DNA from 3 places in the Phytopseudomonas flavescens genome. Region 3 is predicted to be linked to each of the others. Evidence: predicted binding sites of a transcription regulator. Region 3 holds the regulator's gene; each other region holds the start of a gene.
The links. Region 3 encodes sigma-54, which starts transcription at its own class of promoters, with help from an activator protein. Its sites were predicted from a motif close to ANTGGCATNNANNTTGCTNT; they were not measured.

Region 1: the regulator sigma-54 is predicted to act here: its motif matches at 968-987, upstream of glnA (glutamate--ammonia ligase).
Region 2: the regulator sigma-54 is predicted to act here: its motif matches at 4,069-4,088, upstream of FHR27_RS00905 (CmpA/NrtA family ABC transporter substrate-binding protein).

What each region holds. Positions count from the first base shown of each region.
Region 1 covers NZ_JACBYV010000001.1:3,954,696-3,965,385, reverse strand. The annotation lists gene glnA (glutamate--ammonia ligase) at 1-874, opposite strand, end outside; gene thiI (tRNA uracil 4-sulfurtransferase ThiI) at 1,205-2,659, shown strand; gene typA (translational GTPase TypA) at 2,833-4,653, shown strand; gene FHR27_RS17815 (DUF2339 domain-containing protein) at 4,947-8,201, shown strand; gene FHR27_RS17810 (DUF3999 domain-containing protein) at 8,198-9,568, shown strand; gene FHR27_RS17805 (serine hydrolase) at 9,623-10,681, opposite strand.
Region 2 covers NZ_JACBYV010000001.1:204,928-215,617, forward strand. The annotation lists gene dcd (dCTP deaminase) at 1-342, shown strand, start outside; gene FHR27_RS00890 (hypothetical protein) at 630-857, shown strand; gene FHR27_RS00895 (ABC transporter ATP-binding protein) at 876-1,730, opposite strand; gene ntrB (nitrate ABC transporter permease) at 1,742-2,587, opposite strand; gene FHR27_RS00905 (CmpA/NrtA family ABC transporter substrate-binding protein) at 2,603-3,934, opposite strand; gene FHR27_RS00910 (hypothetical protein) at 4,148-4,381, opposite strand; gene FHR27_RS00915 (nitrate regulatory protein) at 4,610-5,917, opposite strand; gene cobA (uroporphyrinogen-III C-methyltransferase) at 5,999-6,745, opposite strand; gene FHR27_RS00925 (nitrate reductase) at 6,843-9,596, opposite strand; gene FHR27_RS00930 (NAD(P)/FAD-dependent oxidoreductase) at 9,596-10,690, opposite strand, start outside.
Region 3 covers NZ_JACBYV010000001.1:5,747,966-5,758,655, forward strand. The annotation lists gene pmbA (metalloprotease PmbA) at 1-244, shown strand, start outside; gene FHR27_RS27065 (FagA protein) at 551-946, shown strand; gene FHR27_RS25605 (class II fumarate hydratase) at 939-2,315, shown strand; gene FHR27_RS25610 (hypothetical protein) at 2,381-2,830, shown strand; gene FHR27_RS25615 (superoxide dismutase) at 2,844-3,455, shown strand; gene FHR27_RS25620 (ZIP family metal transporter) at 3,489-4,379, shown strand; gene FHR27_RS25625 (HPr family phosphocarrier protein) at 4,386-4,658, opposite strand; gene rapZ (RNase adapter RapZ) at 4,671-5,528, opposite strand; gene ptsN (PTS IIA-like nitrogen regulatory protein PtsN) at 5,548-6,012, opposite strand; gene hpf (ribosome hibernation-promoting factor, HPF/YfiA family) at 6,028-6,336, opposite strand; gene FHR27_RS25645 (RNA polymerase factor sigma-54) at 6,417-7,925, opposite strand; gene lptB (LPS export ABC transporter ATP-binding protein) at 8,093-8,818, opposite strand; gene lptA (lipopolysaccharide transport periplasmic protein LptA) at 8,821-9,363, opposite strand; gene lptC (LPS export ABC transporter periplasmic protein LptC) at 9,350-9,919, opposite strand; gene FHR27_RS25665 (KdsC family phosphatase) at 9,929-10,450, opposite strand; gene FHR27_RS25670 (KpsF/GutQ family sugar-phosphate isomerase) at 10,450-10,690, opposite strand, start outside.

The DNA of each region.
Region 1 (10,690 bases), 1.8 Mb from region 3:
CCGACAGGCCGGCATAGCCTTCACCGGCGAAGGTGTTCTTGCCGTCTTTGGAGACCGAGATGTGTACGTGCATGCCCGAACCGTTGTCGCCGTACAGCGGCTTCGGCATGAAGGTGGCGGTTTTGCCGTAGGCATCGGCCACGTTGTGCACGCAGTACTTCAGGGTCTGGGTTTCGTCGGCCTTGGCCACCAGGGTGTTGAACTTCACGCCGATTTCGTTCTGACCGGCAGTCGCCACTTCGTGGTGGTGAACTTCGATGACCAGGCCCATTTCTTCCATGGCATTACACATGGCAGTACGGATTTCGTGGTCGTGGTCGCACGGCGGAACCGGGAAATAACCGCCTTTGACGGCTGGGCGGTGGCCCTTGTTGCCGCCTTCGATGTCGGCGTCGGTGTTCCAGGAACCCTGTTCGGAGTAGATCTTGAACATGGAGCCGGAGATGTCGGACTTGAACTTCACTTCGTCGAAGATGAAGAACTCTGGCTCCGGGCCTACGAATACGGTGTCACCGATACCGGTGGTTTTCAGGTATTCCTCGGCGCGACGAGCGATGGAGCGCGGGTCACGATCGTAGCCTTGCATGGTGCTCGGCTCGATGATGTCGCAGACCAGGATCAGGGTCGGCTCTTCGGTGAACGGGTCGAGAACGGCAGTGCTGTCATCCGGCAGCAGGATCATGTCGGAGGCTTCGATGCCTTTCCAGCCATGGATGGAGGAACCGTCGAACATCTTGCCGACTTCGAAGAATTCGTCGTCCAGGGCATCACGGGCCGGCATGGTCACGTGGTGCTGCTTGCCCTTGGTGTCGGTGAAGCGCAGGTCAACCCACTTCACGTCGTGTTCTTTGATCAGTTGAACAGCCTTAGACATGTTGTCCTCCAGGTGGATAGGGTCTTCTATTGACCCTTCTTTGAGTTCGTGACGCCGGGCAAGATGGTCTGCCAGGACACCCTGCCTCACAAGGGAGCAATTTGCATGCCAGTGCCCCGTGATGGGCTCATGCCCTGAAAACCAGCGCTGGCGCGGGTATCCTCTCATCAACGCGCATCGGCGTGGCTCCTTATTGGTGCGAATATTTAACATCGTGCTCGATATTGGTGCGATGGCGGAATGTTTGAGGATTTTTGGTCAAAGCTTGAGCAATTTCCGCTATAATCCGCGCCCCTGTTTTTCAGGCCCTGGTGCCCGACATTTGCTCCCATGAAACTGATCGTCAAAGTCTTTCCGGAAATCACCATCAAGAGCCCGCCGGTTCGCAAGAACTTCATCCGGCAGTTGGCCAAGAACATCCGTGCAGTCACGCGTGATCTCGATCCGCAACTGCAGGTGACCGGTGTCTGGGACAATCTGGAAGTGAAGACCGAGGTCACCGAGGCCAGGCTTCTGCACGAGCTCGTGGAGCGCCTTAGCTGCGTGCCGGGCATCGTGCATTTTCTGCAGATCGACGAATACCCGTTGGGCGACTTCGACGATATCGTCGAAAAGTGCAAGCTTCATTACGGCGACCTGCTGCCGGGCAAGATCTTTTCAGTGCGCTGCAAGCGCGGTGGCCGGCATTCTTTCTCCTCCATCGATGTCGAGCGTCATGTCGGCAGCCAGTTGCGCCAGCAATGCGGCGCTGCAGGTATCGACCTGAAGAAGCCCGAGATCGAGGTGCGCATCGAGATCCGCGATCAGCGCCTGTTCGTCATTCATCACCAGCATCCGGGCATGGGCGGTTATCCGCTGGGCTCGCTGGAGCAGACTCTGGTGCTGATGTCCGGTGGTTTCGACTCTACCGTCGCCGCTTACCAGATCATGCGCCGCGGCCTGATGACCCATTTCTGTTTCTTCAATCTCGGTGGTCGTGCCCACGAACTGGGCGTGATGGAAGTCGCCCATTATCTGTGGCAGAAGTACGGTCGCTCGCAGCGCGTGCTGTTCATCAGCGTGCCGTTCGAGGAAGTGCTCGGCGAGATTCTCGGCAAGGTCGACAACAGCTACATGGGCGTGACCCTCAAGCGTATGATGCTGCGCGTCGCCAGCCGTCTGGCCGATCGCCTGCAGATCGATGCGCTGGTCACCGGTGAAGCGATCAGCCAGGTATCCAGCCAGACCCTGCCGAACCTCTCGGTGATCGATTCGGTCACCGACAAGCTGGTACTGCGCCCGCTGATCACCAGCCATAAACAGGACATCATCGATACCGCCGAGGCTATCGGCACCGCCGAGTTCGCCCGGCACATGCCAGAATACTGCGGCGTGATTTCGGTGAACCCGACCACCAAAGCCAAGCCCAATCGCGTCGTTTATGAAGAAGAGCAGTTCGACATGGCCGTGCTCGAGCGCGCCCTCGAGCGGGCACGCCTGATCGCTATCGATCGGGTGATCGAAGAGCTGGGCCAGGACGTGCAGGTCGAGGAAGTCGCCGAGGCGTTGCCGGGCCACGTGGTGATCGATATTCGTCACCCCGATCAGGTCGAGGACGAGCCGCTCGAGCTCGCCGGTATCGACCTGCAGGCCATGCCGTTCTATGCCATCAACAACCGTTTCAAGGAACTGGATGCTAGCCGCCAGTACCTCCTGTATTGCGACCGAGGGGTGATGAGTCGCCTGCATGCCCACCACCTGCTGAGCGAGGGACATGCCAATGTGCGCGTTTATCGTCCGGCATAAGACGCCCGGGCTCAATGGCGGCAGCATCCGCCATCGCCCTCCCGACCCGATTGGCGACGAGTTTGTCGCCACACATCGTTAACAGACTGCCTTTATCCTTAATCCCGATTTTTCGCGTTGGGCCGCTGAATGCAACTGCTGGGTAGCCCGACCCAACCTACGAGACCACTACTGTGATCGAGAATCTACGCAACATCGCCATCATCGCCCACGTTGACCATGGTAAGACCACCCTGGTTGACGCCCTGCTGCGTCAGTCCGGCACCCTGGAGCGCAGCGAGCTCAACGACGAGCGCGTGATGGACAGCAACGACCAGGAGAAAGAGCGCGGCATTACCATTCTGGCCAAGAACACCGCCATCAAGTGGAACAACTACCGCATCAACATCGTCGACACCCCCGGCCACGCCGACTTCGGCGGTGAAGTAGAGCGCGTGATGTCGATGGTCGACTCCGTGCTGCTGGTCGTTGACGCCCAGGACGGCCCGATGCCGCAAACCCGTTTCGTGACCAAGAAGGCCTTCGAAGCCGGCCTGCGTCCGATCGTGGTGATCAACAAGATCGACCGTCCGGGCGCGCGTCCGGATTGGGTCATGGACCAGATCTTCGACCTGTTCGACAACCTCGGTGCCACCGAAGAACAGCTGGACTTCCAGGTTGTCTACGCCTCGGCCCTGAACGGCATCGCCGGTCTGGATCACACCGACATGGCTGAAGACCTGGCCCCGCTGTACCAGGCCATCGTCGACCACGTTCCCGCGCCGAACGTCGACATCGACGGTCCGTTCCAGATGCAGATCTCGGCACTGGACTACAACAGCTTCCTGGGCATCATCGGTGTTGGCCGTATCGCCCGTGGTCGCGTCAAGCCGAACACTCCGGTTACCGCCATCGACGTCAACGGCAAGAAGCGTAATGGCCGTATCCTCAAGCTGATGGGCCACCACGGTCTGCACCGTGTGGACGTCGAAGAAGCCACCGCTGGCGACATCGTCTGCGTCAGCGGCATGGACGAGCTGTTCATCTCCGACACCCTGTGCGACCAGAACAACGTCGAAGCGATGACCCCGCTGACCGTCGACGAACCGACCGTATCCATGACCTTCCAGGTCAACGATTCGCCGTTCTGCGGCAAGGAAGGCAAGTTCGTCACCAGCCGTAACATCAAGGAGCGCCTGGACAAGGAGCTGCTGTACAACGTTGCCCTGCGTGTTGAAGAAGGTGACTCGGCCGACAAGTTCAAGGTCTCCGGCCGTGGTGAACTGCACCTGTCGGTACTGATCGAGAACATGCGCCGCGAAGGCTTCGAAATGGGCGTTGGTCGTCCGGAAGTGATCATCCGTGAAGTCGACGGTGCCAAGCACGAGCCGTACGAAAACGTCACCATCGACATCCCGGAAGAATCCCAGGGCAAGGTCATGGAAGAAATGGGTCTGCGTAAAGGCGACCTGAGCAACATGGTGCCGGATGGCAAAGGTCGCGTACGTCTGGAATACAACATCCCGGCGCGTGGTCTGATCGGCTTCCGTAACGCCTTCCTGACCCTGACCAACGGTGCAGGCATCCTGACCTCGATCTTCGACCGTTACGACGTGATGAAGTCGGGCCACATGTCCGGCCGTCAGAACGGCGTACTGGTGTCGATCGATACCGGCAAGGCGCTGACCTACTCCCTGGAAACCCTGCAGGCGCGCGGCAAGCTGTTCGTCGAGCACGGCCAGGAGATCTACAACGGTCAGATCATCGGTCTGAACAGCCGCGACAACGACCTGGGCGTCAACCCAACCAAAGGCAAGAAGCTCGACAACATGCGTGCTTCGGGTAAGGACGAAACCATCGCTCTGGTTCCGCCGGTCCGCTTCACGCTGGAGCAGGCTCTGGAATTCATCCAGGACGACGAGCTGTGCGAAGTGACGCCGAAGTCGATCCGTCTTCGCAAGAAGATCCTCGACGAAGGCGAGCGCACCCGCGCTGCCAAGAAAGCCAAGAACTGATCCGGTTCTAGCTGACTAGAGAGCCCCCGCCGGCGTGAGCCTGCGGGGGCTTTTTTGTGGGCGTTGATCGCGCTGACAACGGCAAGCGCACCCGGAAATCTTGCCCGCTGCCATGACAAGTCACCTTTCACGTTGTCAGTATCGGTGCGAAAAATTGCCGGGTTTTGCCGTTCCATTGCCGTCGTCCACAATTGTGAGCGACGCCATCATCTGAACGTGTGAAGCCCATATACTGCGGGGTCTGTCAGGCCTGCGCCCGGCATGGATGGTTTTCTCTTCAAGGATGCGAGTGCATGCAGTGGATTTTCATGCTGGTCGGACTGGTGCTCGGCGCGCTGTTGCTGGGCGCGACGAATGGCGAAGCGATGGCCGGGGCGGCGCTGGGTGCCCTGCTTGGGCTGGCGGCAGGGCAGGCGCTCGCGCTGCATGCGCTGAAGCTTCAGCATGAGGCGCTGCGTAAATCTCTGGCGGAGCTGATTGCCCGCTTCAACCATGGCACCGGCGACCTGCACGAGCGCCTCCTGCGCCTGGAGCAGGGCGCTGCGCAGCCGCGCACCGATACGCTGCCCGAACAGCCCGACGTAGCGCCAGTCCGGACTCCTGTGGAGTCTGCCGCTGCGGCGCCTGTCGCGCCGACCGTCGAGCGTGACTGGGAACTCGACCTGGTACTGCATGCTGCCAAGCCGGCTGCACCACCTGCACAGGTGAGCCCGCAGCCCACCTTGGAGCTACTTGTCGCGACGCCTCTACCGGCTGCCGGGCAGGGCGCCGAGCCGCCGGCGCCGACCTGGCTCGAACGTGGCATCACTGCGGCGCGAGACTGGCTGCTCGGCGGCAACACCGTATTGCGCGTGGGGCTGGTGCTGCTGTTCCTGGGCCTGGCTTTCCTGCTGCGCTACGCCTCGGAGCGGGTGGTGGTGGCCATCGAGTTGCGCTACGCAGCAGTGGCGCTGGCGGCGATCGCGCTGCTGGCACTGGGCTGGTGGTTGCGTCAGCGGCGACCTGCCTATGCCTTGCTGATGCAGGGCGGGGGGATCGCCGTGTTGTACCTGACGGTATTCGCGGCCATGCGTTTGCATCCTCTGCTTTCCCCGCAGGTGGCCATGGTGCTGCTGGTGGTGGTGACCCTCTGCTCGGCCGTGCTGGCCATCCTGCAGGACGCCCGTGGCCTGGCCGCGGCGGCGGCGCTGGGCGGTTTCGCCGCACCGATCCTGGCCTCCAGTGGTGGTGGTAGTCACGTCGCCCTGTTCAGCTATTTCGCCCTGCTCAACGCCGGGATCTTCGCCATCGCCTGGTTCAAGGCCTGGCGCGAGCTCAATCTGATCGGTTTCGTCGGCACCTTCGGTATCGGCCTGGCCTGGGGCCTGCGCTCCTACACCACGGACCTGTGGCCCAGCACCCAGGCGTTCCTGCTGCTGTTCTTCCTGATGTACGTCGCCATCGGCCTGCTGTTCGCCCGGCGGCGCCTGATCGAGGCACCGACCGAGCCGGAAAACGACTCCCGCGAGGCGCTGCTCAAGTGGTCGGCGCGTCAGGCCGGTTACGTCGATGGCAGCGTGCTGTTCGGTACGCCGCTGGTGGGCTTCGGTCTGCAATACGCGGTGGTTCAGCACCTGCCTTTCGGTCCTGCTTTCAGCGCCCTGGCCATGGGCCTGCTGTACATGCTGCTGGCCCGGGTACTGGTTGCGCGTGCGCCAGGGCGTGCCGTGCTGTTGATGGAAACCTGCCTGGCGCTGGGCGTGATCTTCGCCACCCTGGCCATTCCACTGGGTCTGGATGCGCGCTGGACGTCCGCGGCCTGGGCGGTCGAGGGTGCTGGCCTGTACTGGCTGGCAGTGCGTCAGCAACGGCTGTTCGCGCGTCTGTTCGCCCTGCTGCTGCAGGTGGGCGCTGCAGTGGCGTACCTGTGGGGCCTGCGCTTCGGCGATGAGACCTTGCTCGAAGGCTCGGCGCTTGGCGCGCTGATGCTCGGTGTGGCCCTGCTGTTCAGCTTCCTGCAGGTGCGTGGTGCAGGCGATCGGCTGGCGGATCGCGAGCGTCAGCTGCAACCGGTGCTGGCCTGCGTCGGTCTGGCATTTCTCTACCTGATGGGGCCTCTGTGCTTCGGCCCCTACGGCACTGCCGCCGCCTGGGCCGTGGCGGGCGTGGCGACGCTGCTCGCCGGGCTGTATCTGGGGGCGCGCAGCGTGCTGATCAGTGCCTTCGTCGTGCAGGTGCTTGGTGGGATGATCTACCTGACCTTCAGTGACGGCCTCGGTCAGAGCGTGGTCGCCGAGGCCCTGCGACCGCTGGCCCACCTGACGTTCTGGGCGCCTGCGCTGCTGGCCTTGGCGGGCCTGTTCTGCGCCTGGCGCCTGCACCTCGCGGCGCGTGTGACCCGCTCCGATCTTCTGCCGCTGGACTTGCAGGAGTTGTCGCATGTGGCGTTGTTCTGGTGCGCGGCCTGGTGGTCAATGGCCGCGCTGAGCGAAATTTCGCGTTTCGTGCCGGACGACCTGCAGGGGCACGGATTCCTGCTGGTTGCCGTGGTCAGCCTGGCCGTTACCACCCTGTTCGCCGTGCGTCAGCGCTGGCCAGCACTGGCGGTGTTCAGCCTGGCGCTGGTGCCGTTGGGATTCGGTGCCGTGCTGCTCACCTGGCACCTTGGCTATCACCCGCTGGCGGCGCTCGGCTGGCTTGCCTGGCCAGCGCTGTTCGCCCTGCATTTCCTGATGCTGCGCCGCGTTCAGGGGCTGGCTCCGGAGGCATTGATCCGGATCGGCCACGTGCTCGGTTGCTGGTTGTTGCTGGGCATACTGGCGCTGGAACTGCGCTTCCTGTTCTCTGCCCTGGCCGAACACTACAACGCCTGGCGCTGGCTGGGCTGGGTACTGGTGCCCTGTGCCTTCCTGATGCTGATGAGCCTGCGCCGCGCGTTGCCCTGGCCGGTAGCGGCTTATCCACAGGAGTACCGCAGCTATGCGGCCACGCCGGTGGCAGTCCTTCTGCTGGGCTGGTTCTGGCTGGTCAATCTGCTCAGTGACGGTTCTGCGGAGCCGCTGCGCTACGTGCCGCTGCTCAACCCCCTGGAAATGGGCATGCTGTTCGTGCTCTTCGCCGTACAGCGTTGGGCCCGGGACGGGTTGGCCGCGTTGCCTGTCGACTCGCGGCAGATGCAATTGGCGGCCCAGGCGGTGATCGGCGCCTCGTTGTTCGCGCTGTTGACCATGATGGTCTGTCGCACCGCATTCCATTGGGGGCAGGTGCCGTTCCAGATGGATGCCTTGATCGATTCGCGCCTGGTGCAGGCCGGCCTGTCCATCGTCTGGACACTGATCGCCCTGAGCCTGACCATTTTCGGACACCTGCGCGCTCGTCGTGATCTGTGGATGACGGGCGCGGCGCTGATCGCGGTGGTGGTCGTGAAGCTGTTCTTCGTCGATCTGGGCAACAGCGGCAGCCTGGAACGGATCATCTCCTTCATCGGCGTCGGCGTACTGTTGTTGGTGGTAGGCTATTTCGCCCCGCTGCCGCCCCGCCAGCAGCGTGCAGCGGAGGTGTCGGCATGAGCCTGCGTCGCGCAGTTGCGCTGCTCGCGCTGAGCCTGAGCCTGGCTGCAGTGGCCGCCGAGGTCAGAGAAACCCCCGGCGATTATGCCGTGACCGTGCCGCTTACCCTGAGCGGAGAGGGGCCCTGGTATCGGGTGCAGTTGCCGATGGAGGCTCATTTCGCCGCCAGGTATGCCGACTTTCGCGACCTGCGCGTGTTCAATGGCGCAGGTGAGCGTCTGGCCTACAGCCTGATTCCCGGTGCGCAGCGCTTCGCCGAGAGCCAGCAGCGTGCCGATCTGCGCCTGTTTCCGCTGCATGGTCCGGCGGGGCGCCGCGACGCCGTGCCGACGTTGCGCGTGCAGCGTGGCGATGATGGCTCGATCATCGAGCTCAACGCGGGCGCCGAGTCCTCTGCCACTGCCGAGGTATTGCGAGGCTGGTTGCTGGATGCCAGTGCCACGGACTTTCCGCTGCAGCGCCTGCATCTGCAGTGGAGTGCCGAGAGCGAAGGTTTTCAGCGCTTCAGCATCGAGGCCAGCGATGATCTGGACCACTGGCGGCCACTGGGAGAGGGGCAGATCGCCCAGCTGAGTTTCAATGGCGAACGCATCGACAAGAGCGAAGTGGAATTGCCGCCCACCCGGGCGCGCTACCTGCGCCTGCTCTGGCTGGCGCCGGAGCAGGCGGTGAGCCTCGGCGCTGCCAGCGTCAGCGGCACGCGCAGCACTGCCGAACCGGCAACGCTGATCTGGTCCGCAGCGCTGCAAGGTCAGGCGGGTGAGCAGGGCGTTACCTGGACATTGCCGCTGGCCTTGCCCCTCGAGCGTCTGCGTATCGAGGTCGAGCAGGCCAAAAGCCTGGCTCCGGTGTCGCTGCAGGGGCGCAGGGACAGCGCTGCGCCATGGACGCCGCTGGCACGCTCGGTTCTTTACCGTTTGCCCATCGATGGCCACGAGGTGGTGCAGGATCAGGTCGAGTTGCCGCAATTGCCGGTCAGCCAATTGCGCTTGCAGGTCGACAGCCGCGGCGGTGGCCTGGGGCAAAGCGAGCCGCGTCTGAGCGTGGCCATGCGCGCTACCGAGCTGCTGTTTCTGGCCCGTGGCAATCCACCCTATCAGTTGGCCCTTGGTCAGGTGGATGCCCAGGCTGGCAGCCTGCCGGTCACCACCCTGGTACCCGGTTTCGACTCGCAGCGCCTGGAGGGCATGGGCCAGGCCACCATCAGCGGCGCGATCGCGGACGTCGAGGTAGCGCCCGCGGCCGCCCCGGCGAAGCCAGGGGTCGACTGGAAGCGCATCGGCCTGTGGGCTGTGTTGCTGGTTGGCGTCGGCGTGCTGGTGCTGATGGCGTCCAGCCTGTTGCGCGCGTCCGCAAAGCGCTCATGACCGGCATACCAGGAGCGCAAGGCAGGATGGCTTGCGCCCTGTGGGGCGCGGTGCTCAGGCTCGGGCTGGCGCGGCGTTCAGCAGCAGTTCATCAATCGCCTCTCCGACCTGCTCGAACAGCGTGCCGGCCTCGTCGTTCTCGTCGAGATCCTCGGCGCAGGCGACGATGACCAGAGCCCTTTCATCCTGCGGATTGGCGATGCCAATGTGGCACGCGCGGTGCTGCTGGGTGCCGGTTTTCTGTATGAAGGGCAGGTCCTTGTTCAGGCCAGCCTCCAGGCGGTAGGCGTCGTAACCACCCAGCCCCATGATGTCGTACAGCAGCGCCGAACTGTCGCCGTTCAGCAGGTCGCCTGTCGCCAGCTTGCCCAGCAACTGACCGTAGGCGACCAGGGTGGCGCTGTTCAGGCCGCTATCGTAGTAGCGGCTATAGGCTTCATCGAGGTCACTGATCTCGAGCTGATCGGTTTGCAGGTCCAGCACATTGGCTACCGCCTCGACGCGCTGGGGGCCTAACGGTGCCGCGGCGATTTCGACGATCTTGCGGTTCTCCAGCGAGCGGGCGTCCGGGTGCAGTTGTCCGTACAGTTCGTGGCGTACCCGCAGCAGCGTGGTGATCTGGCCGAAATCACCGCCTGACGCGTCCTCGATGCGACGGTTGAGCAGGTCCTCGCCGATCACCCGAATCAACATGTCCGCGGCGGTATTGTCGCTTTCCTGAAGCATTTCGCGTATCAGCTCGCGCACGCTGTAGCGGGCACCCGCATCCTCCCAGACCAGGCCGCCGGAACCATCCACGCGGTCACTTTCTTCCAGGGTTATCTGCTGGTCGAGCTGCAGGTTTCCCGCATCGACTTCCTGCAGCACGGCAATGGCTATCGCAGCCTTGGTGGCCGAAGCCAGGTACCAGGCTCGATCGGCATGGTAGTTCAGCTGGCTACCATCGGCAGGGCGTAACAGGTAGACGCCGAGCCGCCCGGGGGAGGCCTCGTCGAGCTCGCCGAGGCGCTGCTGCAGCGCGTCGAAGCGTTCGTCGTGTTGCGGGGCGGCCCACAGCCACAGGGAAACGGCCGCGCAACCGAGCAGAGCAGTACCAGCCAGCCATACCTTCACGGGAATATC
Region 2 (10,690 bases), 5.5 Mb from region 3:
GATATCAAGAGTGACGTGTGCATCATCCCGCCGAACTCGTTCGCCCTGGCTCGTACCGTGGAGTTCTTCCGTATTCCTCGCAACGTGCTGACCATCTGCCTGGGCAAGAGCACCTACGCGCGCTGCGGCATCATCGTCAACGTCACGCCGCTGGAGCCGGAATGGGAAGGGCACGTGACCCTGGAGTTTTCCAACACCACCACACTGCCCGCGAAGATCTATGCCAACGAGGGCGTTGCGCAGATGCTGTTCCTCGAGTCCGACGAGGCCTGTGAGGTGTCGTACAAGGACCGTGGCGGCAAGTATCAGGGGCAGCGCGGGGTCACCCTGCCCAGGGCCTGATACGGCCTCTGCGGCGCGCTGCCAAGAAACCGGGATTTTCCCGGTTTTTTTGTGCGCAGCGGTTACCCGATGCTCAAGATCTTGACGGCGTGGGGTCAAATCGCAGGCAAAAAAATGGGCGCTTCATGCGCCCGGAGAAATCAATCGATGCCTAGTTTCTGAGTGGATGCGCCCCATGAAGTTCCAAAGGATTTATAGGGCGAACTGTTCACGGGTGGCAGGTCTACATGGTTATCAAGGCGCGCGACTTCGCGTGCCAGCAACAATGCCACCGCTGGAGACACACTATGAGTCAATGGAATATCGCCTACAGCAGAGATGAGGCGGCAGAAGTCCTCAAGGTCAAATCGAAAGACAAACCCAGTCTGGAACAAGCCGTGATCTGGCTGCTGGAGTGGGCCGAAGAGAATCTGGAGCGCCTCGAACCGAAGGAGCAGCCCCGTGAGGAGCAGACTCCCGCAGTTCGCCTGGAGGAGCGCTTCGGCATCACCATCACCGGCATCGCCCGAGACTGACGACCATGCGGCTCGGGCTCAGGCGCGAGCGCGCTCCTTGCTCGCCGGCTCTGCAACGGAGGCGGAGCGGCGTGCATTCATGGGTTCGACCTTGCGCTGCTTCTCGTGCAGGAAACTCAGCACCGCATGGCGATAGGCGTTGTAACGCGGATCGTCCGCCAGTGCGATGCGATCACGGGGCCGCGGCAGATCGATGGTGAGGATCTCGCCGATGGTCGCCGACGGGCCGTTGGTCATCATCACGATGCGATCGGAGAGCAGCACCGCCTCGTCGACGTCGTGGGTGATCATCATCACCGTATTGTGCAACTCGCTCTGGATACGCATCACCTCGTCCTGCAGATGGGCGCGGGTCAACGCATCGAGTGCGCCGAAGGGTTCATCGAGCAGCAACACCTTGGGTTCCATGGCCAGCGCGCGGGCGATGCCGACGCGCTGTTTCATGCCACCGGAAATTTCGTTGGGCCGCTTGTGCAGGGCGTGGCCCATGCTTACCAGTTCCAGATGATGCAGCGTCCAGTCACGGCGCTCGGCCTTGCTCTTGGTGCGCTTGAAGACCTTGTCGACGGCCAGGGCGACGTTTTCCTGCACCGTCAGCCAGGGCAGCAGCGAGTGGTTCTGGAACACCAGGCTACGATCCGGGCCGGGGCCGCGAACTTCTCTGCCATCCAGAATCACCGCACCGCTGCTGGAGTCGGTCAGGCCGGCGACGATGTTCAGCACCGTCGACTTGCCGCAACCGGAGTGGCCGATGATGGAGATGTACTCGCCGCGCTCGACGTTGAGGTTGATCTGGTTCAGCACATGGGACGTGACGCCGTCACGCTCGAAGTACTTTTCCACGTTTTCGATGCTCAGGTAGTGCTTGCTCATATCCGTATTCCTCAGGCCGATGTGCCGCGGGTGATGCGATTGCCGACGAACAGCACCAGGCGATCGAGCAGGAAGCCGACCACGCCGACGTAGACCAGGGCGAGAATGATGTCGCTGATGCGCGAGGCGTTCCACGCGTCCCAGATGAAGAAGCCGATACCCACGCCCCCGATCAGCATCTCTGCAGCGATGATCGCCAGCCAGGACAGCCCCACGCCGATGCGCAGCCCGGAGAAGATGTAGGGCGCGGCGGCGGGCAACATGATCTTCTGGAAGTACTCCACGCCATTGAGGCGCAGCACCTTGGCGACGTTGCGGTAGTCCTCGGGGATATTGCGGATGCCCACCGAGGTGTTGATGATGATCGGCCAGATGGCGGTGATGAAAATCACGAACAGGGCCGACGGGTGACTGTCCTTGAAACCGGCCAGCGAAAGCGGCAACCAGGCCAGCGGCGGGACGGTACGCAGGATCTGGAACAGCGGATCGAGGCCGCGCATGGCCCAGGTCGACTGGCCGACCAGCACCCCCAGGGCGACGCCGACGACCACCGCCAGGGCATAGCCGTAGGCTACGCGCTCGAGGCTGGCGAGCAACTGCCAGGCCATGCCGACGTCGGTGCCGCCATTGTCATAGAACGGATTGACGATCAGCTCCCAGGTGTCTTCGATGACTTGGCTGGGCGGCGGCAGCGAAGCATTGGCGCCGCTGCATAGCAATTGCCAGATCAGCAGCAGTGCCGCGGTGATCACCAGAGGCGGCAGCACCGATTGCATCAGCGTGGTCGACAGCCGTTTCAGCCAGCTTGGAGCGATGACACCAGCCGGCAGGGCCAGCGATTTTACGGGCGCATTCATGGGGCGGTTCTCCGGTTAGGCCTTCAGGGACAGGCTGTCGAGATAGGCTTGCGGGTTCTGCGGGTCGAAGGTCTTGCCGTCGAAGAAGGTCTCGACGCCGCGCGATTTGGATGGCGGAATCTGCTCGGCAGGCACCGCGAGCTCGGCGGCGGCCTGGCGCCAGATGTCTTCGCGATTGACGGTGTCGATCAGTGCCTGGCTGTCGAAATCCTTCGGCAGGTAGCCCCAGCGTTTGTTTTCGGTCAGGAACCACAGGTCGTGGCTCTGGAAAGGATAGGAGGCGAACTCGCTCCAGAAGCGCATCACGTGCGGGCTGTTTTCCACCACGCGGCCGTTGCCGTAGTCGATGTTGCCTTGCAGGCGTGCCAGCAGATCCTTGGCAGGAGCGCCGATCCAGCGGCGCTTGGCACAGATCTCGGCGACCTGCTCCTTGTTCTCCGCCGCTTCGCAGAACATCTGCGCTTCCATCACCGCCTTGAGCAGCGCACGGGTAGCGTTGGGGTTGGCGTCGACGTAATCGGCGCGCAGCGACAGGGCCTTTTCCGGGTGATTGGCCCACAGTTCGCCAGTGGTGACCGCGCTGTAGCCGATGCCCTGGTTGATCAGCTGCGCGTTCCAAGGCTCACCGACGCAGAAGGCGTCCATGCTGCCGACCTTCATGTTGGCGACCATTTGCGGTGGCGGGATCACCACCGTCGGCAGATCCTTGTTGGGCTCGATGCCGCCGGCTGCCATCCAGTAGCGCAACCACAGGTCGTGGGTGCCGCCGGGAAAGGTCATGGCCGCGGCGATTTTCTGGCCCTTGGCAAGTTTGGCGGCGACGGCCTGCTTGAAGGCGCTGGCGTCGGTGCCGAGTTTGAGGTCCTGGTATTCCTTGCTGATGGAAATGCCCTGACCGTTGAGGTTCAGGCGCGCCAGCACATACATCGGCAATGGGGTGTTGTTGGTGGTGACCTTGCCGGCGGCCATCAGATAGGGCATCGGCGTGAGGATATGGGCACCATCGATGCCGCCACTGCCGGCGCCAAGCACCAGATTGTCGCGAGTGGTGCCCCACGACGATTGCTTGAGCACTTCCACGCCGGTCATCCCGTGCTTGGCGAACAGGCCCAGTTCATCGGCCACGAACAGCGGTGCGGCGTCGGTCAGGGCGATGAAGCCGAGCTTGGCCTTGGTGGTCTCCAGACCATCGCTGCCGGCAGCCCATACCGCGCTGCTCAGCCCCGCCGGCAGCAGGCTCATCAGCGCACCGCCACCAAGCAGACCCATGGACTGCTTGAGAAAGGTACGGCGCGGCTGGCTGGTGCTGTCGTCGATGCTCGGCAATGTACGTGGCTTGTCGTCCATATCGTTTTCCCCAAAAGGCACGCATAAAAAAACGGCGTCACTCTCATGGCAGCGCTCGGGCTGCAACGAGGGTGGACGCCGTTGTCCAGAATTCGGATTGTGGAGGGGCAGTGCCTGCCTCACTCATGATGGACTTAGCAGGTTGCATGCCAGACATCCTGTCGCCTGATTCGACGGCGAGGCGATCGCCGCCGTGCAGCATACATCGATGCGTTAACTGCTTGAGAAGGAAGGCTTTTCGAAGCGCGTCCGACACGCGTCGACCATCCGCGAGCCAAGCGGGCGACATTTGCCGCCGCACAGCAGCAGGGCGCGATGTCCCTTCAGTGCGCGCAGCAGGTGCATGGCGAGTTCGTTTTTGGGCATCGGGAGAATGCGGTCGAGCGAGGCGATACTGAGGGTGGAGTTCGAACTGGGTGCTGGCGGTTCAGCGAAAACTGCTTTCACGGGCGGGAATCGCTGCGCTATCTCCGTGTATCAAAAAACGCTTGTTTCGATGGGTCGACATCAAAAGCAGACATTGTTGCCTTACCTGTGGGAACGGGCGTCCCCGCCCGCTCCCACAGAGACTGCACCGATGATCGCTGCAGCCATTGCACATGGCTGCAGCGTCGAAAGATCGTGAATAGATTCGAGCAGGGATGGCGAGCGATGCCTGGCAGGCAAGCGCTCCACTCAGCCGCGCTTGCCCTTGTCTGCGCGCGGATTTTCCTGGGCCTTGCGGGCGGCGAAGGCGAGCAGGCTCTGGGCCACGTCGACCAGCCGCATGCTGCGTTCCATGGCGGATTGGCGCAGGCGTGCGTAGGCATCTTCTTCACTGAGCCGGTAATCGTTCATCAGCAGCTTCTTGGCTCGCTCGATCAGCTTGCGTTCGTTGAGGGTCTCGCGGGTTTCCTTGAGCTCGTCGCTGACCCGCTGCAGACGCTGGTTCTGCTCGTGCAGCAGGTCGAGCACCGAGCGCGCCAGGTGGTTGCCCACCGAATCCTGAGGCGCACTGTCCAGCGTGCTGCTGTGCACGCTGAACAGCAGCGCCTGATCGCTGCCGACATCCATCTGCGCCAGGCGCTTGAGCAGCGTGCGATGGTTGTCCAGGTCTGCATGGGCCTCGGCGATACTGCTACGGCAATGCTCCAGCAGGCGATTGGCGAGGTGGTTTTCCACCTCCTTCATGGCATCGATGCGCCGGGTATTGAGTTCGAACCACAGCTCACAGAGGCTTGGATCCACGGTGGCATTGGCCGAGGTACGCTTGGCGATGCCGCGCAGGCTGATCACCTGAGCGACGGTGTCGCCACCGTGAATCTGCTGCCAGAGCGCCACTGCTTCGTTATCGGCGAACTCGCCGAACACATCGAAGCAGCGCTCCTGGCCGTCTTCGAGATGCTGCAGGCGCTCCTGCAACTCGGCATCGAAATGCCCGCGCGAGAAGCCTTCCACGCCGGCAGCGCGCTCCTGGCCGGCCAGCTCCTTGCCCTGCATGAAGTTGAACATGGCCACCAGCAGCCGGGTGATGCCTGGATCGACAGCGGTATCGGCGGCTTCGAAGACCACGGCCAGCAAGCCGCCGATCAGCCGTGTGAAGGCCTGGGTGGCCAGGCGTGGCGTGGGCTCCAGTTCACGGATACGACGCCGCAATCCGGGCAGTTCGTCCAGGCCATGCAATACATAGGCGATGCGGTTGAACAGACGGGCACGGTCCGCGGCATTGGCCTGGGCGGTATCCATGGCCATGAAGCATTCGTGTACCTGGCGCTCTACGGCGGCTGATTCGGCACTGTGTGCATCAAGTTGGTGCAGGTAATGGCTCGACTGGTTGCCGAGATAGATGTTGGAGTAGCCCCGTTCCTTCTGCAGGTGGTGCACCAACTGGCTGATATGGGTCACCAGTTGGCAGGTGAAGGACAGGCTTTCCAGGCCCTGCAGCTCGCAACGGCGGGCGGCGAGCATGAAACGCAGGGCGGCAGGCATGGTGGTGTCAGGCATGAGGGCAGTCTTTCAGGCAGTACGGTTGAACTAAAACAGTGCAAATAGCAGTCCAGTTGCCTTTGCCGGACTGCTTTTGGCTCAGGCGCTGCGCATCTCCAGTTCTCTGGCGGCGTCCATGGCGGCGCCGACCACGTCGCCAATCACCAGAATGGCCGGGCTTTTCAGCCTGAACGCCAAGGCGGCGTCGGCCATCTCCAGCAGGGTGCTGCGGCATTCGCGTTGATCCGGCAGCGAGGCGTTCTCGATCATCGCCACGGCGGTATGCGCCGCCATGCCTGCCTCGAGCAGATGCTGGCGGGTATCGGCCAGGGTGGCGATGCCCATGTACACCACCAGCGTCGTGCCGCTGTCGGCCAGCGCCTGCCAGTTGGGCGAGCTGCCATCCTGAGTGTGTGCGGTCACCAGGGTGACGCCGCGGGCGACACCGCGCAGCGTCAGGGAGATACCGCAGCGGGTCGCCGCGGCCAGGCCGGCGGTGATGCCGTTGACGATCTCGCAGTGCACGCCGCGGGCGGCCAGCCAGTCGGCCTCTTCGCCACCACGACCGAAGATGCACGGGTCACCCCCCTTGAGGCGTGCGACCACCTTGCCCTGGCGGGCATAGCGCAGCATCAGGCGATGGATGAAGGCCTGGGGCGTTGAGCGGCAGCCTCCGCGCTTGCCCACGCGGATCACCCGGGCACCGGGGCAGTGCTCCAGCACCTGCGGGTTGACCAGGTCATCGATCAGCACCACGTCGGCCAGGCCGAGGGCACGCACCGCCTTGAGGGTGAGCAGTTCCGGGTCGCCTGGGCCGGCGCCGATCAGCCAAACGCTTGGGTTCATCACGGTAATCCTTCTCTGTAGGGGCTGTTGACGTTTCCGCACGGCAACGCGGCTCGCGCTGAAACGTCAACAGACCCTAGGTTCAACCCAGTCTTCGCTAGGCTTCGATGGTCTGTAGCGCCAGCAGACGCTTGATTTCAGGTACGCAGGAGCCGCACTGGGTGCCGCAGCCGAGATTCTGTTTGAGCGCGATCAGGTCGCAGCCGCGCTCGATGCCCTCGCGCACTGCCGCCTCGCTGACGTTCATGCAGGTGCACAGGGTCTTGCCGGTCTGCGGGCGAGTCTGGCCGGGCGGGCTCTGCATTGGCGCCAGCAGCCAGCGGCGCAGCCCCAGGCCGCTGTCGTCATCGAGCGAGGTCTGATTTTGCCAGAGGTCGCGCAGCCAGCCACGAGCCAGGGTTTCACCGCTCAGGGAGAAGCCTGTCAGGCGACCGCCGTCGATACGCACGCGCTTGTGAATGGGCTGGCGGCCAGGGTCGCCACGAGGGTCGTCGTAGCGGATCACCGGTCCTTCGGCCAGGCCCAGTTGTTCCTGAAGCAGCTCGAGCAGCCCGGCATCGGGCGCATGATGGTGGGCGACGCGCATCACCAGTGCCGAGGTCTCGCGGCCGGCCAGGCCGAAGCTGGCGTAGGCGAAGGTTTCGCACAGCGGGCGCAGGGCTTGCAGGCGTTGCTGAACATCACCTTCGATCAGCGCGTGGAAGCTCCAGGGCAGGTCGATGGGCTGCACGTCGATGCCGGCGTGTTTCAGCTCCGGCTGCTTCGATAGCGGATCGAACGCCGGCAGGGTCAGGACATTGACGCCCAGGCCCTTGAGAAAGCGATCTCCCCAGTGCATGGGCAGGAACGCCTGGCCCTGTTGCAGACTGGCGTCGGTCTGTACGCGCACCACCAGTGTGCCGCGGCGGCTGCGCACTTCGACCAGTTGGCCGTTCTGCAGGTGCCGTTGCGCCATGTCGTGCGGGTGCAGATCGAGCAACGGTTCCTCGACATGGGCGAATAGCCGTGCCGCGGTGCCGGTACGGCTCATGCCATGCCACTGATCGCGCAGGCGCCCGGTGTTGAGCGTCAGCGGGTAGTGCCTGTCGCGTTGCTCTTTGGCCGGCTGGTAGGCCTCGGCGATGAAACGTGCGCGGCCGTTGGCGCTCGGAAAACGGCCGTCGCCATAGAGGCGCGGCGTGCCGCTCTGCGCACCTTCGGGAAAGGGCCATTGCTGCGGGCCACGTGCTTCCAGCAGCGCGTAGTCGAGGCCGCAGAGATCCAGATCTCGACCGCGTGTCAGGACCTTGTATTCCTCGAACAGCTGCTCGCACTTCTCGAAGGCGAAATGCCCGGACGGCACGCCCGGCAGGCGGGTTTCCAGGCGCCTGGCGAAGTCGCAGGTGATCGACCAGTCGGCCCGCGCCTCACCAGGTGCCGGTACGGCACGGCGCACGCGACTGACGCGGCGCTCGGAGTTGGTCACCGTGCCCTCCTTCTCGCCCCAGCTGGCGGCCGGCAACAGCAGGTCGGCGTAGCGGCAGGTTTCGGTGGTGAAGAAAGCCTCCTGCACGACCACGAAAGGGCAGTCGCTCAGGGCCTTGTGAATGCTGTGCTGGTCCGGCATGGACTGGGCCGGGTTGGTGCAGGCGATCCACAGCGCCTTGATCTTGCCGCTGCCCACTGCCTCGAACAGCTCGATGGCGCTGAGGCCAGGGGTTTCCGGCAGAGCGTCGACGCCCCAGTAAGCGGCCACTTCGGCGCGGTGTTCCGGGTTGGCGGCTTCACGGTGACCGGGCAGCAGATTGGACAGGCTACCGGTTTCCCGACCGCCCATGGCATTGGGCTGGCCGGTAAGGGAAAAGGGCCCGCTGCCGATCTTGCCGATCTGCCCGGTGGCCAGGTGCAGGTTGATGATCGCGGCGTTCTTTGCGGTGCCGGCGGTGGACTGATTGACGCCCATGCACCACAGCGACAGAAAACGCGGCGAGCTGCCGATCCAGTCCGCACAGCGGCGCAAATCCGCTTCGCTGATTGCGCAGAGCTGGGCGACGCGCGCAGGCTCGTAGTCGGCGACCAACGCGTGTAGCGCCTCGAAGCCTTCGGTGTGCGCCTCGATGAAAGCGTGGTCGATACGCCCCTGTTCCAGCAGCAGGTGCAGCACGCCGTGCAGGAGCGCCACATCGCTGCCGGGCGCGATGGCCAGGTGCAGGTCGGCGAGGTCGCAGGTGTCGGTGCGCCGCGGGTCGACGACGATCACCTTCATCTGCGGGTTTGCTGCCTTGGCCGCCTCCAGACGGCGAAACAGGATCGGGTGGGCATAGGCCATGTTGCTGCCGATGATCAGTAGCGTGTCGGCCTGCTCGATGTCTTCGTACGAGCAGGGCGGCGCATCGGCACCCAGGCTGCGCTTGTAGCCGACCACGGCCGACGACATGCACAGGCGTGAATTGCTGTCGATATTGTTGGTGCCGACCAGCGCGCGGGCCAGCTTGTTGAAGGCGTAGTAGTCCTCGGTCAGCAACTGCCCGGAGATATAGAACGCGACGCTGTCCGGGCCGTGCTGGCGAATCGTTTCGGCGAACACATCGGCAGCATGATCGAGGGCGCTGTCCCAGTCGGTACGAACACGACCCAGCCCTTTGCCGAGGCGCAGTTCGGGGTACAGGGCGCGGGCGGCGAGATCGCCGGTCAGGTGCAGCGATGCGCCCTTGCTGCACAGCTTGCCGAAGTTCGCCGGGTGCGCGGGATCGCCGCTGACGCCAAGAATGCGCTTGCCGTCGTGCTCGATCAGCACGCCGCAGCCGACGCCGCAATAACAGCAGGTCGACGCGCTGGTGCGTGTCACGCCGCTGAGTTCCTGAACACCCATCAGGCCGCTCCCTGCAGGAGAATCGGATCGGTGCTGCAGGTGGATGACAGGCTGCTCACCGCATCCTCGCCGAACATCAGCATGTCGCGGATATCCGCCACCTGGCGACCTTCGCGGATCAGTTGCAGATACCAGGCGCCATCGGCGGTATCGCCATACAGGCAGGCGCCGACCAGCACGTCGTTCTTCAGCACCAGTTTGCGATAGCTGCCAGTGATCGGGTCGTCGAGAACGATACTCTGCGTCCCTGGGCCGCCAGCGAAGTCACCTGCGGAGAACAGGTCGATACCGGTGACCTTTAGCTTGGTGGCGGTCAGCGAGCCGAGATAGCGGCGAAAGCCCTGCATGGCCAGGTGGCTGGCACATACCCGCGCCTGTTCGAACAATGGTGCCACCAGGCCGTAGGCGACGCCACGGTGGCTGACGCACTCGCCGACGGCGTAGACCCGGGGGTCGAAGCTCTGCAGCGTATCGTTGACCAGAATACCGCGCGCGCAGGGCAGGCCTGCGTGCTGGGCCAGTTCGATGTTGGGGCGAATACCGGCGGCCATCACCACCAGGTCGGCGGGCAGTTGTTCACCATCGCTGAAGCGCACGGCGCTGACCCGGCCGCTGTCGGTGCCGATCAGCTCGGCGGTCTGCTTGCCCAGGGCGAAGTGCAGGCCGCGTCGTTCCAAGGCGCTCTGCAGCAGCCTGCCAGCACGCTCGTCGAGCTGGCGTTCCAGCAGGGTGGCGCCGTTGTGTACCACGCTCACATCCATGCCACGCAGCTTGAGGCCATGTGCCGCCTCCAGACCGAGCAGGCCGCCGCCGATGACCACCGCACGACGGTGCAGGTTGGCGCTGTCGAGCATGCAGCGGGTGTCGGCGATATCCCGGTAGCCGATCACGCCTGCCAGACCATTGCCCGGTATCGGCAGGATGAATGGCCGCGAGCCGGTGGCGATCAACAGTCGGTCATAATCGGCACTGCTGCCATCATCGGCGATCACCCGGCGGTGCACCCGGTCGATTTCCACCACCTTGCGGCCCAGCAGCAGATGGATGCCGTGCTCGGTGTACCAGCTCAATTCGTTGAGCACGATGTCATCGAA
Region 3 (10,690 bases):
GCTGCTGGTCACCGAGTTGATGGGCCACGGTCTGAACATGGTCACCGGCGACTACTCCCGCGGCGCGGGCGGCTACTGGGTGGAGAATGGCGAGATCCAGTTCGCCGTGCAGGAGGTGACCATTGCCGGCAACCTGCGTGACATGCTCAAGCAGATCGTCGCGGTCGGCAGCGATCTGGAGCTGCGCAGCAATATCCGTACGGGCTCGGTGCTTATCGAGAAGATGACCGTCGCGGGCAGTTGATTCGAGTGGGCGCTGCAGGCGCCCGATCGTCGAGGCGCTGACGTTTTCGTTGCCACTCCTGAAAACGTCAGCGGACTCTGGCTAGCCACGCAATGTGGTGGTGCCCGTCTTTTCACTCCGTTTCCCGAATACTGAACGCAGATGGCGGCGTATTGCCGGCCGTTCGGCCATTTTCTCTTTCTGCATCTTTGCCATTGGGCGCAGCCGCGATGCTGCGCGGCGAGACCAATGGCGCTTCACATCAATTCGGTATTGATTATTCTTTCTATATAGGAATTAATATTATTAGCTTTTAAAAGGTGAGCCATGAGATTTCGCTCGAGCAATACGCCCTGTCTGGATTGTTGGTACTGGCTGGGTTTTCGGATCCGTTGCGGGCTGCTTCCCGATGAACCAAGGCTGCTCGAGTTGCACTGGGCACAGGGGCGACAACTGGTCGAGCATGGCCGCCTGTGCCCCTGGCGGATGTCGCTGACCACCCTGAATCTGCTCATGGATACCGCCTGCGATACGGCGCTGCCCTGGCACTGGCGCAGTGTCTGCCTCGATCACGCCTACCGCTCCCTCTACGCGCTGCAGCACCTGGCGACCAATCGCGATCAGCAACACAGTCTGAATCGCGTTCGCAACCGTCTGGCCACCTTGCGCATGCAGCCCTCTCTTTCGATGTCCGAATTGGCAGAAGGAAATCCCTATGAGTAACACCCGGATAGAACGCGACAGCATGGGCGAACTGGCCGTCCCCGCCGAGGCCCTCTACGGTGCCCAGACCCAGCGTGCGGTCAACAATTTCCCGGTATCGGGGCTGGCCATGCCCAAGGCGTTCATTCGTGCGCTGGTACTGGCCAAGGCCGCCGCTGCCCGCGCCAACGTGGATCTGGAGCAGATCCTGCCTGCCCAGGGCGATGCCATCGTTTCAGCGTGCCAGCAACTGCTGGCCGAGGATTTCATGCGTCACTTCCCGGTGGATGTGTTCCAGACCGGTTCCGGCACCAGCTCCAACATGAATGCCAACGAAGTGATCGCCACCCTGGCCACGGGCATTCTCGGCGAGCCGGTGAACCCCAACGATCACGTCAACTGCGGTCAGAGCAGCAACGACATCATCCCCACCACCATCCATGTCAGTGCCGCCATCGAGGTCAGCGAGAATCTGCTGCCGGCGCTCGGTCACCTGCTCAAGGTGCTCTGCGAGAAGTCTCTCGAGGTGCAACCCTTCGTGAAGACCGGTCGTACGCACCTGATGGATGCCATGCCGGTGCGCATGAGCCAGGTGCTCGATGGCTGGGCGCAGCAAATCCAGGGCAATATCCAGCTGCTCACCAGCCTGCTGCCCGCCCTCCAGGCCCTGGCCCAGGGGGGTACAGCGGTCGGTACCGGCATCAACGCGCATCCGCGATTTTCCGAACTATTCTGTCAGGAGCTCAATGCGCTGACAGGTCGGCAATTCACCCCCGGCACCAACTTCTTCGCGCTGATCGGCTCTCAGGACACCGCGGTGGCGCTGTCCGGGCAACTGAAGACCACGGCAGTGTCGCTGATGAAGATCGCCAACGACCTTCGCTGGATGAACTCCGGCCCACTGGCCGGCCTCAGTGAGATCGAACTCGAAGCGCTGCAGCCTGGTTCCTCGATCATGCCGGGCAAGGTCAATCCGGTGATCCCGGAAGCCACCGCCATGGTCGCGGCTCAGGTCATCGGCAATGACACCACCATCGCGGTGGCGGGGCAGTCCGGGAATTTCGAGCTGAACGTGATGTTGCCGGTGATCGCTCACAATCTGCTCGGCAGCATCGAGTTGCTGGCCAATGCCAGCCGCCTGCTGGCGGATCGTGCCATCGCCAGCTTCAAGGTCAACGAGCCGAAGCTCAAGGAAGCACTGGGCCGCAACCCGATTCTGGTAACGGCGCTGAACCCGCTGATCGGTTATCAGAAGGCGGCGGAAATCGCCAAGAAGGCGTATCGCGAAGGTCGGCCGATCATCGACGTGGCCGAGGAAATGACCGATCTGGGGCGTGCCGAACTGGAGCAGTTGCTCAACCCGGAACGCCTTACCGAAGGTGGTCTGTAATCGTTGAAACCGCCGCGCAGGTCATCTGGCCTGCGCATTTTCGTCTCAGGGCGAGGAGGCAATCCATGGAGCAGTGGAAGCGACTCATCCAGGCGGGTAACCGCTACTTCGCCGAGGGTTCCTGGGTCGAGGCGCGGGAACAGTATCTGCAAGCGCTGGCGCTTGCTCAAGTGCTGTTCGAGCGCTGGCGGGATGCCGATGCTGCGGTGGCGGCTTTCGTCGTTTCTCAGCACAACCTGGCCGATCTGCAACTGATGATCGGTCATCCGGAAGGCTCCGCGGAGCACCTCTGTGCCTGCCATGAACACCTGTTGCGCTGCATGGACAGTGAGCATCTGTCGCCGTCCTTGCGCCAGGCCGCACTCAATCACAGCGGCCGAACCTACACCAGTCTGTTGAACTTTGTCGCCGAGCACGGGGCCTACCCCCGTACGGATCGATTGTTGGGCGCCCATGCGCCTGGCGATGTTTCACCGGCAGAACGCCCAGCGTCTGTCGTTCGTCAGTACCATTAGAGGAGTGAAAACCATGCCGTATAGCCTGCCTGCTCTGCCTTACGCCTACGATGCCCTGGAGCCGCACATCGATGCGCAAACCATGGAAATCCATCACAGCAAGCACCACCAGACCTACGTCAACAACCTCAACGCTGCCCTGGAAGGCAACTCGCTCGGCGAGCTGCCGGTCGAAGAGCTGCTGACTCGCCTCAAGGACGTGCCGGAAGACAAGCGCGCTGCGGTGATCAACAACGGTGGTGGACATGCCAACCACTCGCTGTTCTGGACCGTGATGAGCACCAGCGGTGGTGGCGAGCCTCAAGGCGAACTGAAAACCGCCATCGACAGCCAGCTGGGTGGTCTGGAGGCTTTCAAGGAAGCCTTCACCAAAGCCGCACTGACCCGCTTCGGCAGTGGCTGGGCCTGGCTCAGCGTGACGCCGCAGAAGAAACTGGTGGTCGAGAGCACCGGTAACCAGGACAGCCCGCTGATGAACGGCAACACGCCGATCCTCGGTCTGGACGTGTGGGAGCATGCCTACTACCTGCGTTATCAGAACCGTCGTCCCGAATACATCGGTGCGTTCTACAACGTCATCGATTGGGCCGAAGTCGCACGCCGCTATCAGGCCGCTCTGGCCTGATCGCATGCCCATGAGCCCACATCGAGTGTGCCTATGAGCCCGCTGCACGAGTTGATTGCGGCCAATGGCCGCTCCTTTCGCTATGCACTGGGCCTGATGCTGCTCGTTGGCGGCGGGACCATTCTCGCCCTCAAGGTCTGGAGTGGTTTGCAGAGCCGGCTTTCGCCGGCTCTGTGGTATGCCTGGCAAGGTGGCATGCTGTGCGCTCTTGGCACGGCTCTGGGCGCCTTGCCGGTCATTTTCATGCGCAGCATTTCGGCACGTTCGTACACGGCCATGCTGGGTTTGGGCGGGGGCATGATGCTCGCTGCCAGTCTTTTCTCACTACTGCCGCCGGCTTTTCAGCTGGCTGACGAGCAGGGCCTGACCAGCAGTCGGGGCTCATTGCTGGTCGCCGCGGCAGTGGTACTGGGTGCTGGCGCCTTATGGGTGCTGGGCCACGGGTTGTCCCGTACATCGCGAGCGCGGGTAAATCAGGGCGTCGGGTCGAGCGTCTGGCTGTTCGTCATCGCCATCGTGTTGCACAACGTGCCGGAGGGCATGGCGGTCGGCGTGGCGGCTGCAGCCAATCTGGCGAATGCCGACGGTTTGACGCTGGGGATTGCGTTGCAGGACGTGCCCGAGGGGCTGATCATTGCCTTGGTGCTGGCCGGGGCGGGCATGTCGCTCTACAAGGCGGTCTTCTGCGGTGCGGCGTCCGGGTTGGTAGAGCCGCTGTTCGCCGTGCTTTCGGCCTGGCTGGCCGGTGCGTCGCTGCAGCTGCTGCCCTGGGGGCTGGCGATGGCCGCGGGAGCGATGCTCTTCGTGGTGCTGCGCGAGATCATTCCCAAGCTGTATCGGCGCGCTGACGTGCCGCCGGCCTCGCTGGGGTTCGCATCGGGGTTCGTGCTGATGCTGGTTCTGGGCAATGCCCTGAGCGTCTGAGAGCGGTTACTCGCCTTCGTCGAAGTAGTTGTTGATCAAGTCGATCAGCGCCTGCAGGGCCTCCTCTTCCCGTTCGCCCTCGGTCGCCAGATGTACGGTGGTGCCCTTGCCGGCGGCGAGCATCATCACCGCCATGATGCTCTTGCCTTCCACCAGGCTGTCGACGCTGCGCCCGATTTTCACCTGGCAGGGAAAGCGCCCTGCGACTCCGACGAACTTGGCGGCGGCACGCGCATGCAGGCCGAGTTTGTTGATGATGGTGATTTCACGGGCGGGCATCGCGGCAATTCCTTAACTGAGGTCGCGGTGGCGGATCTGAACGTTCTTCAGCAGCGGTTTGAGGGCGTGGCCCAGGCGGTTGGCGAGATACACCGAACGATGATGGCCACCGGTGCAGCCAATCGCAACGGTGACGTAGGAGCGATTGCTGGCAGCGAAGCGCGGCAGCCATTTGTGCAGGTAGGCGAAGATGTCCTGGTACATGTCCTGGACGTCCTCCTGGGCTGCGAGGTATTCCTCCACCGGCTGTTCGAGGCCCGTGAAGTCACGCAGCTCGGGCTTCCAGTAGGGGTTGGGCAGGCAGCGCACGTCGAACACCAGATCCGCATCCACTGGCATCCCCCGTTTGAAACCGAAGGACTCGATCAGGTAGGCGGTGCCCGGCTCCGGCTGGTTGAGCAGGCGCAGCTTGAGGGTGTCGCGCAGTTGGTAGAGATTCAGGTGAGTGGTGTCGATCTTGAGGTCGGCACGGTCGATGATCGGGCTCAGCAGCTTGGTCTCGTCGACCATGGCCTCGGCCAGCGAGCGCTGGTCGTTGGTCAGCGGATGACGCCTGCGCGTCTCCGAAAAGCGCTTGAGCAGCGTTTCTTCGCTGGCATCCAGGTACAGGACATCGCAGCGGATATTGCGGCCGCGCACTTCGTCGAGCAGTTCGGAGAAACGCTTGAGCTGGCTGGGCAGGTTGCGTGCGTCTATCGACACCGCGACTTGCGGGTGCAACAGCTCGGTGTGCAGCAACGCCCGTTCGGCCAGCTCGGGAAGCAGGCCGGCAGGCAGATTGTCGATGCAATAGAAGCCGTTGTCCTCGAGCACGTCGAGAGCGGTGCTCTTGCCCGAGCCGGAACGGCCGCTGACGATGATCAGGCGCATGGGCTCATCCTGTGTAGGGCTATTGGCCGTTCTGCACGTTCACTACGGTCTGGTACAGCGATTGACTGTCCTGAGCCTGGCGCAGTCGCTCGCGAACGTCCTCGCGGTCGAACATGCTGGCGATCTGGCGCAGCAGTTCCAGGTGCTCATCGGTCGCTGCTTCGGGAACCAGCAGCACGAACAGCAAATCGACAGGGGCGCCATCGATTGCGTCGAAATCCACCGCGGCGTCGAGTTTCAGCAGCGCACTGATCGGTGAGCTGCACCCGGGCAAGCGGCAATGAGGAATGGCGATGCCATTGCCGAAACCGGTCGAGCCGAGTTTCTCCCGGGCGATCAGGCTTTCATAGATGGTCTGGCCATCGAGATCGGGCAGGTCGCGCGCGATCACGGCAGCTATCTGTTCGAGTACACGCTTTTTACTGCCGCCCGGCACGTTCACGAGGGAACGGCCGGGGGTCAGGATATTTTCAAGTCGGATCATAGGAGAAGGACGAGGTCAGCGGGCCATTGCGCCCTGCTGGCGGTCGAGCTGTTTTTCCTTGTGCTTGATGAGTTGGCGGTCAAGTTTGTCGGTCAGTAGATCGATGGCGGCGTACATGTCTTCATGCTCGGCATTGGCCACCACTTCGCCTCCGGCGATGTGCAAGGTGGCTTCGACTTTCTGCTTGAGCTTCTCGACCTCCAGGATGACCTGCACATTGGTGATCTTGTCGAAGTGCCGCTCGAGACGTCCGAGCTTTTCCTCGATGTAGCTGCGTAGTGCGTCTGTCACATCCAGCTGGTGCCCACTGATGTTGACTTGCATACCGCTTCTCCTTGTTGCCGTGTGTGAGTGGCAGGCTATACACCTGCCGCAGGAACACTGGGGCTCTACTACAAGGCCGCTCACATCAGTCGTTTGCGTTCGCTCGAAGGCGCTATACCGAGCGATTCACGGTACTTGGCGACTGTGCGGCGCGCCACTTGAATGCCCTGTGCTTCCAGTAAACCAGCGATCTTGCTATCGCTCAATGGCTTTTTCGCATTTTCCGCGGCGACCAGTTTCTTGATGATCGCGCGGATCGCGGTGGACGAACATTCGCCGCCTTCGGAGGTGCTGACGTGGCTGGAGAAGAAGTATTTCAGCTCGTAAATGCCACGCGGTGTATGCATGTACTTCTGGGTGGTGACGCGTGAGATGGTCGATTCGTGCATGCCCACCGCTTCGGCGATGTCGTGCAGTACCAACGGCTTCATGGCTTCGTCGCCGTAGTCGAGGAAGCCGCGCTGGTGTTCGACGATCTGCGTCGCGACCTTCATCAGGGTTTCGTTGCGGCTCTGCAGGCTCTTGATGAACCAGCGTGCTTCCTGCAACTGATTGCGCATGAAGGTGTTGTCGGCGCTGGAGTCGGCGCGCTTCACGAAGCCTGCGTACTGCGCGTTGACGCGCAGGCGAGGCATGGCCTCCTGGTTGAGTTCCACCAGCCAGCGATCGTTGTGCTTGCGCACGATCACGTCAGGCACCACGTACTCGGGCTCGCTCGATTCGATCTGCGAACCGGGGCGCGGGTTGAGGCTCTGAATCAGCTCGATGACCGGGCGCAGCTCGTCTTCCTTGAGCTTCATGCGGCGCATCAGCTGGCTGTAGTCGCGGCTGCCGAGCAGGTCGAGGTAGTCACTGGTGAGGCGCTGGGCCTCGCTCAGCCAGGGGGTATTGGCCGGCAGTTGGCGCAGTTGCAGAAGCAGGCACTCGCGCAGGTCGCGGGCGGCGATGCCGGAAGGCTCGAACTGCTGGATGCGGTGCAGCACGGCTTCGACTTCATCGAGCTCGACATCGAGTTCGGGGTCGAAGGCGTCGGTGATTTCTTCGAGGGTTTCCTCGAGGTAGCCCTGACCATTGATGCAGTCGATCAGCGTCACTGCGATGAGGCGGTCCTTGTCGGACATAGGTGCCAGGTTGAGTTGCCAGAGCATGTGACTCTGCAGGCTCTCGCCGGCAGAGGTGCGAGTGGTGAAGTCCCACTCGTCGTCATCATTGCTTGGCAGGCTGCTGGCGCTGGTCTGATAGACGTCTTCCCAGGCCGTGTCGACCGGCAGTTCGCTGGGGATTCGCTCGCCCCATTCGCCTTCTTCCAGATTGTCGACGGTCTGGGTGTTTTCCTGGAAAGTTGGTTCCTGAAATTTCTCTTCCTGAGCGGCCGCCGTGGGTGCGCTTTCCGCGCCGTCGGCCATGGGGTCCGAATTGTCGAAGTCGTCGCCTTCTTCCTGACGCTCGAGCATCGGGTTCGACTCCAGTGCCTCCTGGATCTCCTGTTGCAGATCCAGCGTGGACAGTTGGAGCAGGCGAATGGCTTGTTGCAGCTGCGGTGTCATCGTCAGCTGCTGGCCCATTTTCAGGACTAGCGATGGTTTCATTGCAGACCTTATCTGGCGTCTGTGCGCGATCCACGACAGGGCGCCAAAGCGCCACTAGGAAGCAAATTATATGCCTGAATCCGAGTGCTTTGCCTAGAGCCCGTTACCATTTCATTACGACCCTGTCGTGGGTAGCGGGCGCTGGGCGTTCATCGGCGGGAAATTCGTTACAGGCGGAATTCGTGGCCCAGATAGACTTCCTTGACCACCTGGTTGGCCAGGATCGCAGCGGAATCGCCTTCGGCGATCAGTTGACCATCGCTGACGATGTAGGCGGTTTCGCAGATATCCAGGGTTTCGCGCACGTTGTGGTCGGTGATCAGCACGCCAATGCCTTTGGCCTTGAGGTGGTGAATGATTTGCTTGATGTCACCGACCGAGATCGGGTCGACGCCGGCGAAGGGCTCATCGAGAAGGATGAATTTCGGCGAGGTGGCGAGGGCGCGGGCGATTTCGACGCGGCGGCGTTCGCCACCCGAGAGGCTCATGCCCAGGTTGTCGCGGATGTGCGTGATGTGGAATTCCTGCAGCAGGCTTTCCAGCTCCTGCAGACGCTGCGCACGGTTGAGGTCCTTGCGCGTTTCCAGGATCGCCATGATGTTGTCGGAGACGCTCAGCTTGCGAAAGATCGAGGCTTCCTGAGGCAGGTAGCCGATACCGGCGCGAGCACGGCCATGCATGGGTTGGTGGCTGACGTCGAGATCGTCGATCAGCACGCGGCCCTGATCGGCCTGAACCAGGCCGACGATCATGTAGAAGCAGGTGGTTTTGCCGGCGCCGTTGGGGCCGAGCAGGCCGACGATCTGCCCGCTTTCGATGCTCAGGCTGACGTCGCGAACGACCTGGCGACCCTTGTAGCTTTTTGCCAGATGCTGGGCTTTCAGTGTTGCCATCGTTATTGGCCCTGCTCGGCGGCGGGTTTCTTCTGCGGCTGAATCACCATGTCGATGCGCGGGCGCGGGGTCGACACGTTGGTGCCCGTGGCGCGACCGGCATTGACGATCTGACGCTGGGTGTCATAGACGATCTTCTCGCCTTCGAAGGTGTTGCCTTCCTGAACCACCTTGGCCTGGTCGATCAGCACGATGCGTTCATTGGCCGCGAAGTATTGGATGGTCAGGCCGTAGGCCTTGACGATCTGCTTGTCGGCAGACGGCTTCTGCTCGTAGTAGGCCGGTTTGCCCACCGAGGTGAACACGTCGATATCGCCCTGTGCATTCTGGGTGATGGTGACGGTGTCGCCAGTGATTTTCAGGGTGCCCTGAGTGATGACGACATCGCCGCGGTACACCGCCACGCCTTGCTTGTCGTCCAGCTCAGCACTGTCGGCCTGCACGCGGATCGGTTGATCGCGGTCGCTCGGCAGAGCCCAGGCGCTTGCGCTTCCGAGCGTGGCGCCGAGGCTGAGAAGTAGGGGGAGGGTTTTAACGAACCTCATGCTGGCCTCTTACGTTGGACTGCAGGAGCATCCTGCCGTCATTCAAGTACGCTTTCATTCCTTGTGCCGTGGTCACCCCGTTGGCCGCGTCGATTCTAACGGCTTGCTGGGTCTGCGCATATTCCTTCTGTGGGAATACGGTCAGGCGGCTGGTGGTGAGTATAGTGGGGCGGCCTTTTTCGTCCGTGCGCTCCACGCGCACCTGATCGATCAATTCGACCTCTTCGCCATCCGGGCCTACCTCGCCACGGGCGCTGCGCACCTTCCAGGGAAGTTCGGTGCCGCGGAACAGATTCATGCGCGGCTCGGTCAGCAGGGTGACGTCGGTGCTCTGCACGTGCTCCAGGCGGTCGCTGGTCATGTCGCTCTGCACCTTGCCGTCGGGCAGGTATTGCACGCTGCGGGCATTCACGGCGTAGAAGTCGATCGGATTGTCCGGCCCGCTCTGCTGTGGCGCGCTGGAGAAACTGTCTGGATTGATGTTCCAGTACCCGGCGGCCACCAGCAGCAGTGCACCGAAGGTCAGCAGGACGGGAGTGATGAATTTGCGCAGCATCGGCAGGCCCTAAAGGTAGGCGGACTGGGCGGCTTCGAGAGTGCCCTGGCCGCGCATGATCAGTTCGCAGAATTCGCGGGCCGCACCTTCGCCGCCACGCGCTTCGGTGACGCCGTGGGCGTGCTCGCGCACGAAGCCGTTGGCGCTGGCTACCGCCATGCCCAGGCCGACACGGCGAATCACCGGCAGGTCCGGCAGGTCATCGCCCAGGTAGGCCACCTGTTCGTAGCTCAGGCCCAGTTCGGCGAGCAGCTCGTCGAGCACGTCGAGTTTGTCTTCACGGCCCTGATACAAGTGCTGGATGCCCAGGTTCTGAGCGCGGCGCTCGACCACCGGGGTCTTGCGACCGCTGATGATTGCGGTGCGCACGCCGGAATTGATCAGCATCTTGATGCCCTGGCCGTCCAGGGTATTGAAGGTCTTGAACTCGCTGCCGTCGACCAGAAAGTACAGCTTGCCGTCGGTAAGCACGCCGTCGACGTCGAAGATCGCCAGTTTGATGGCGCGAGCGCGCTGCAGAAGGTCGTTCATCACATGACCCCCGCGCGCAACAGGTCACCAAGGTTGAAGGCGCCTACCGGGTAACCACTGGTGTCGATCACCACCAGCGCGCTGATCTTGTTGTCTTCCATTATCTTCAGGGCCTCGGCAGCGAGCATATCGGCCCGAGCGGTCTTGCCGTGCGGGGTCATGACATCGTCGATGCGCGCATCACGTACATCGATGCCTTTGTCCAGGGCGCGGCGCAGGTCACCGTCGGTGAAGATTCCG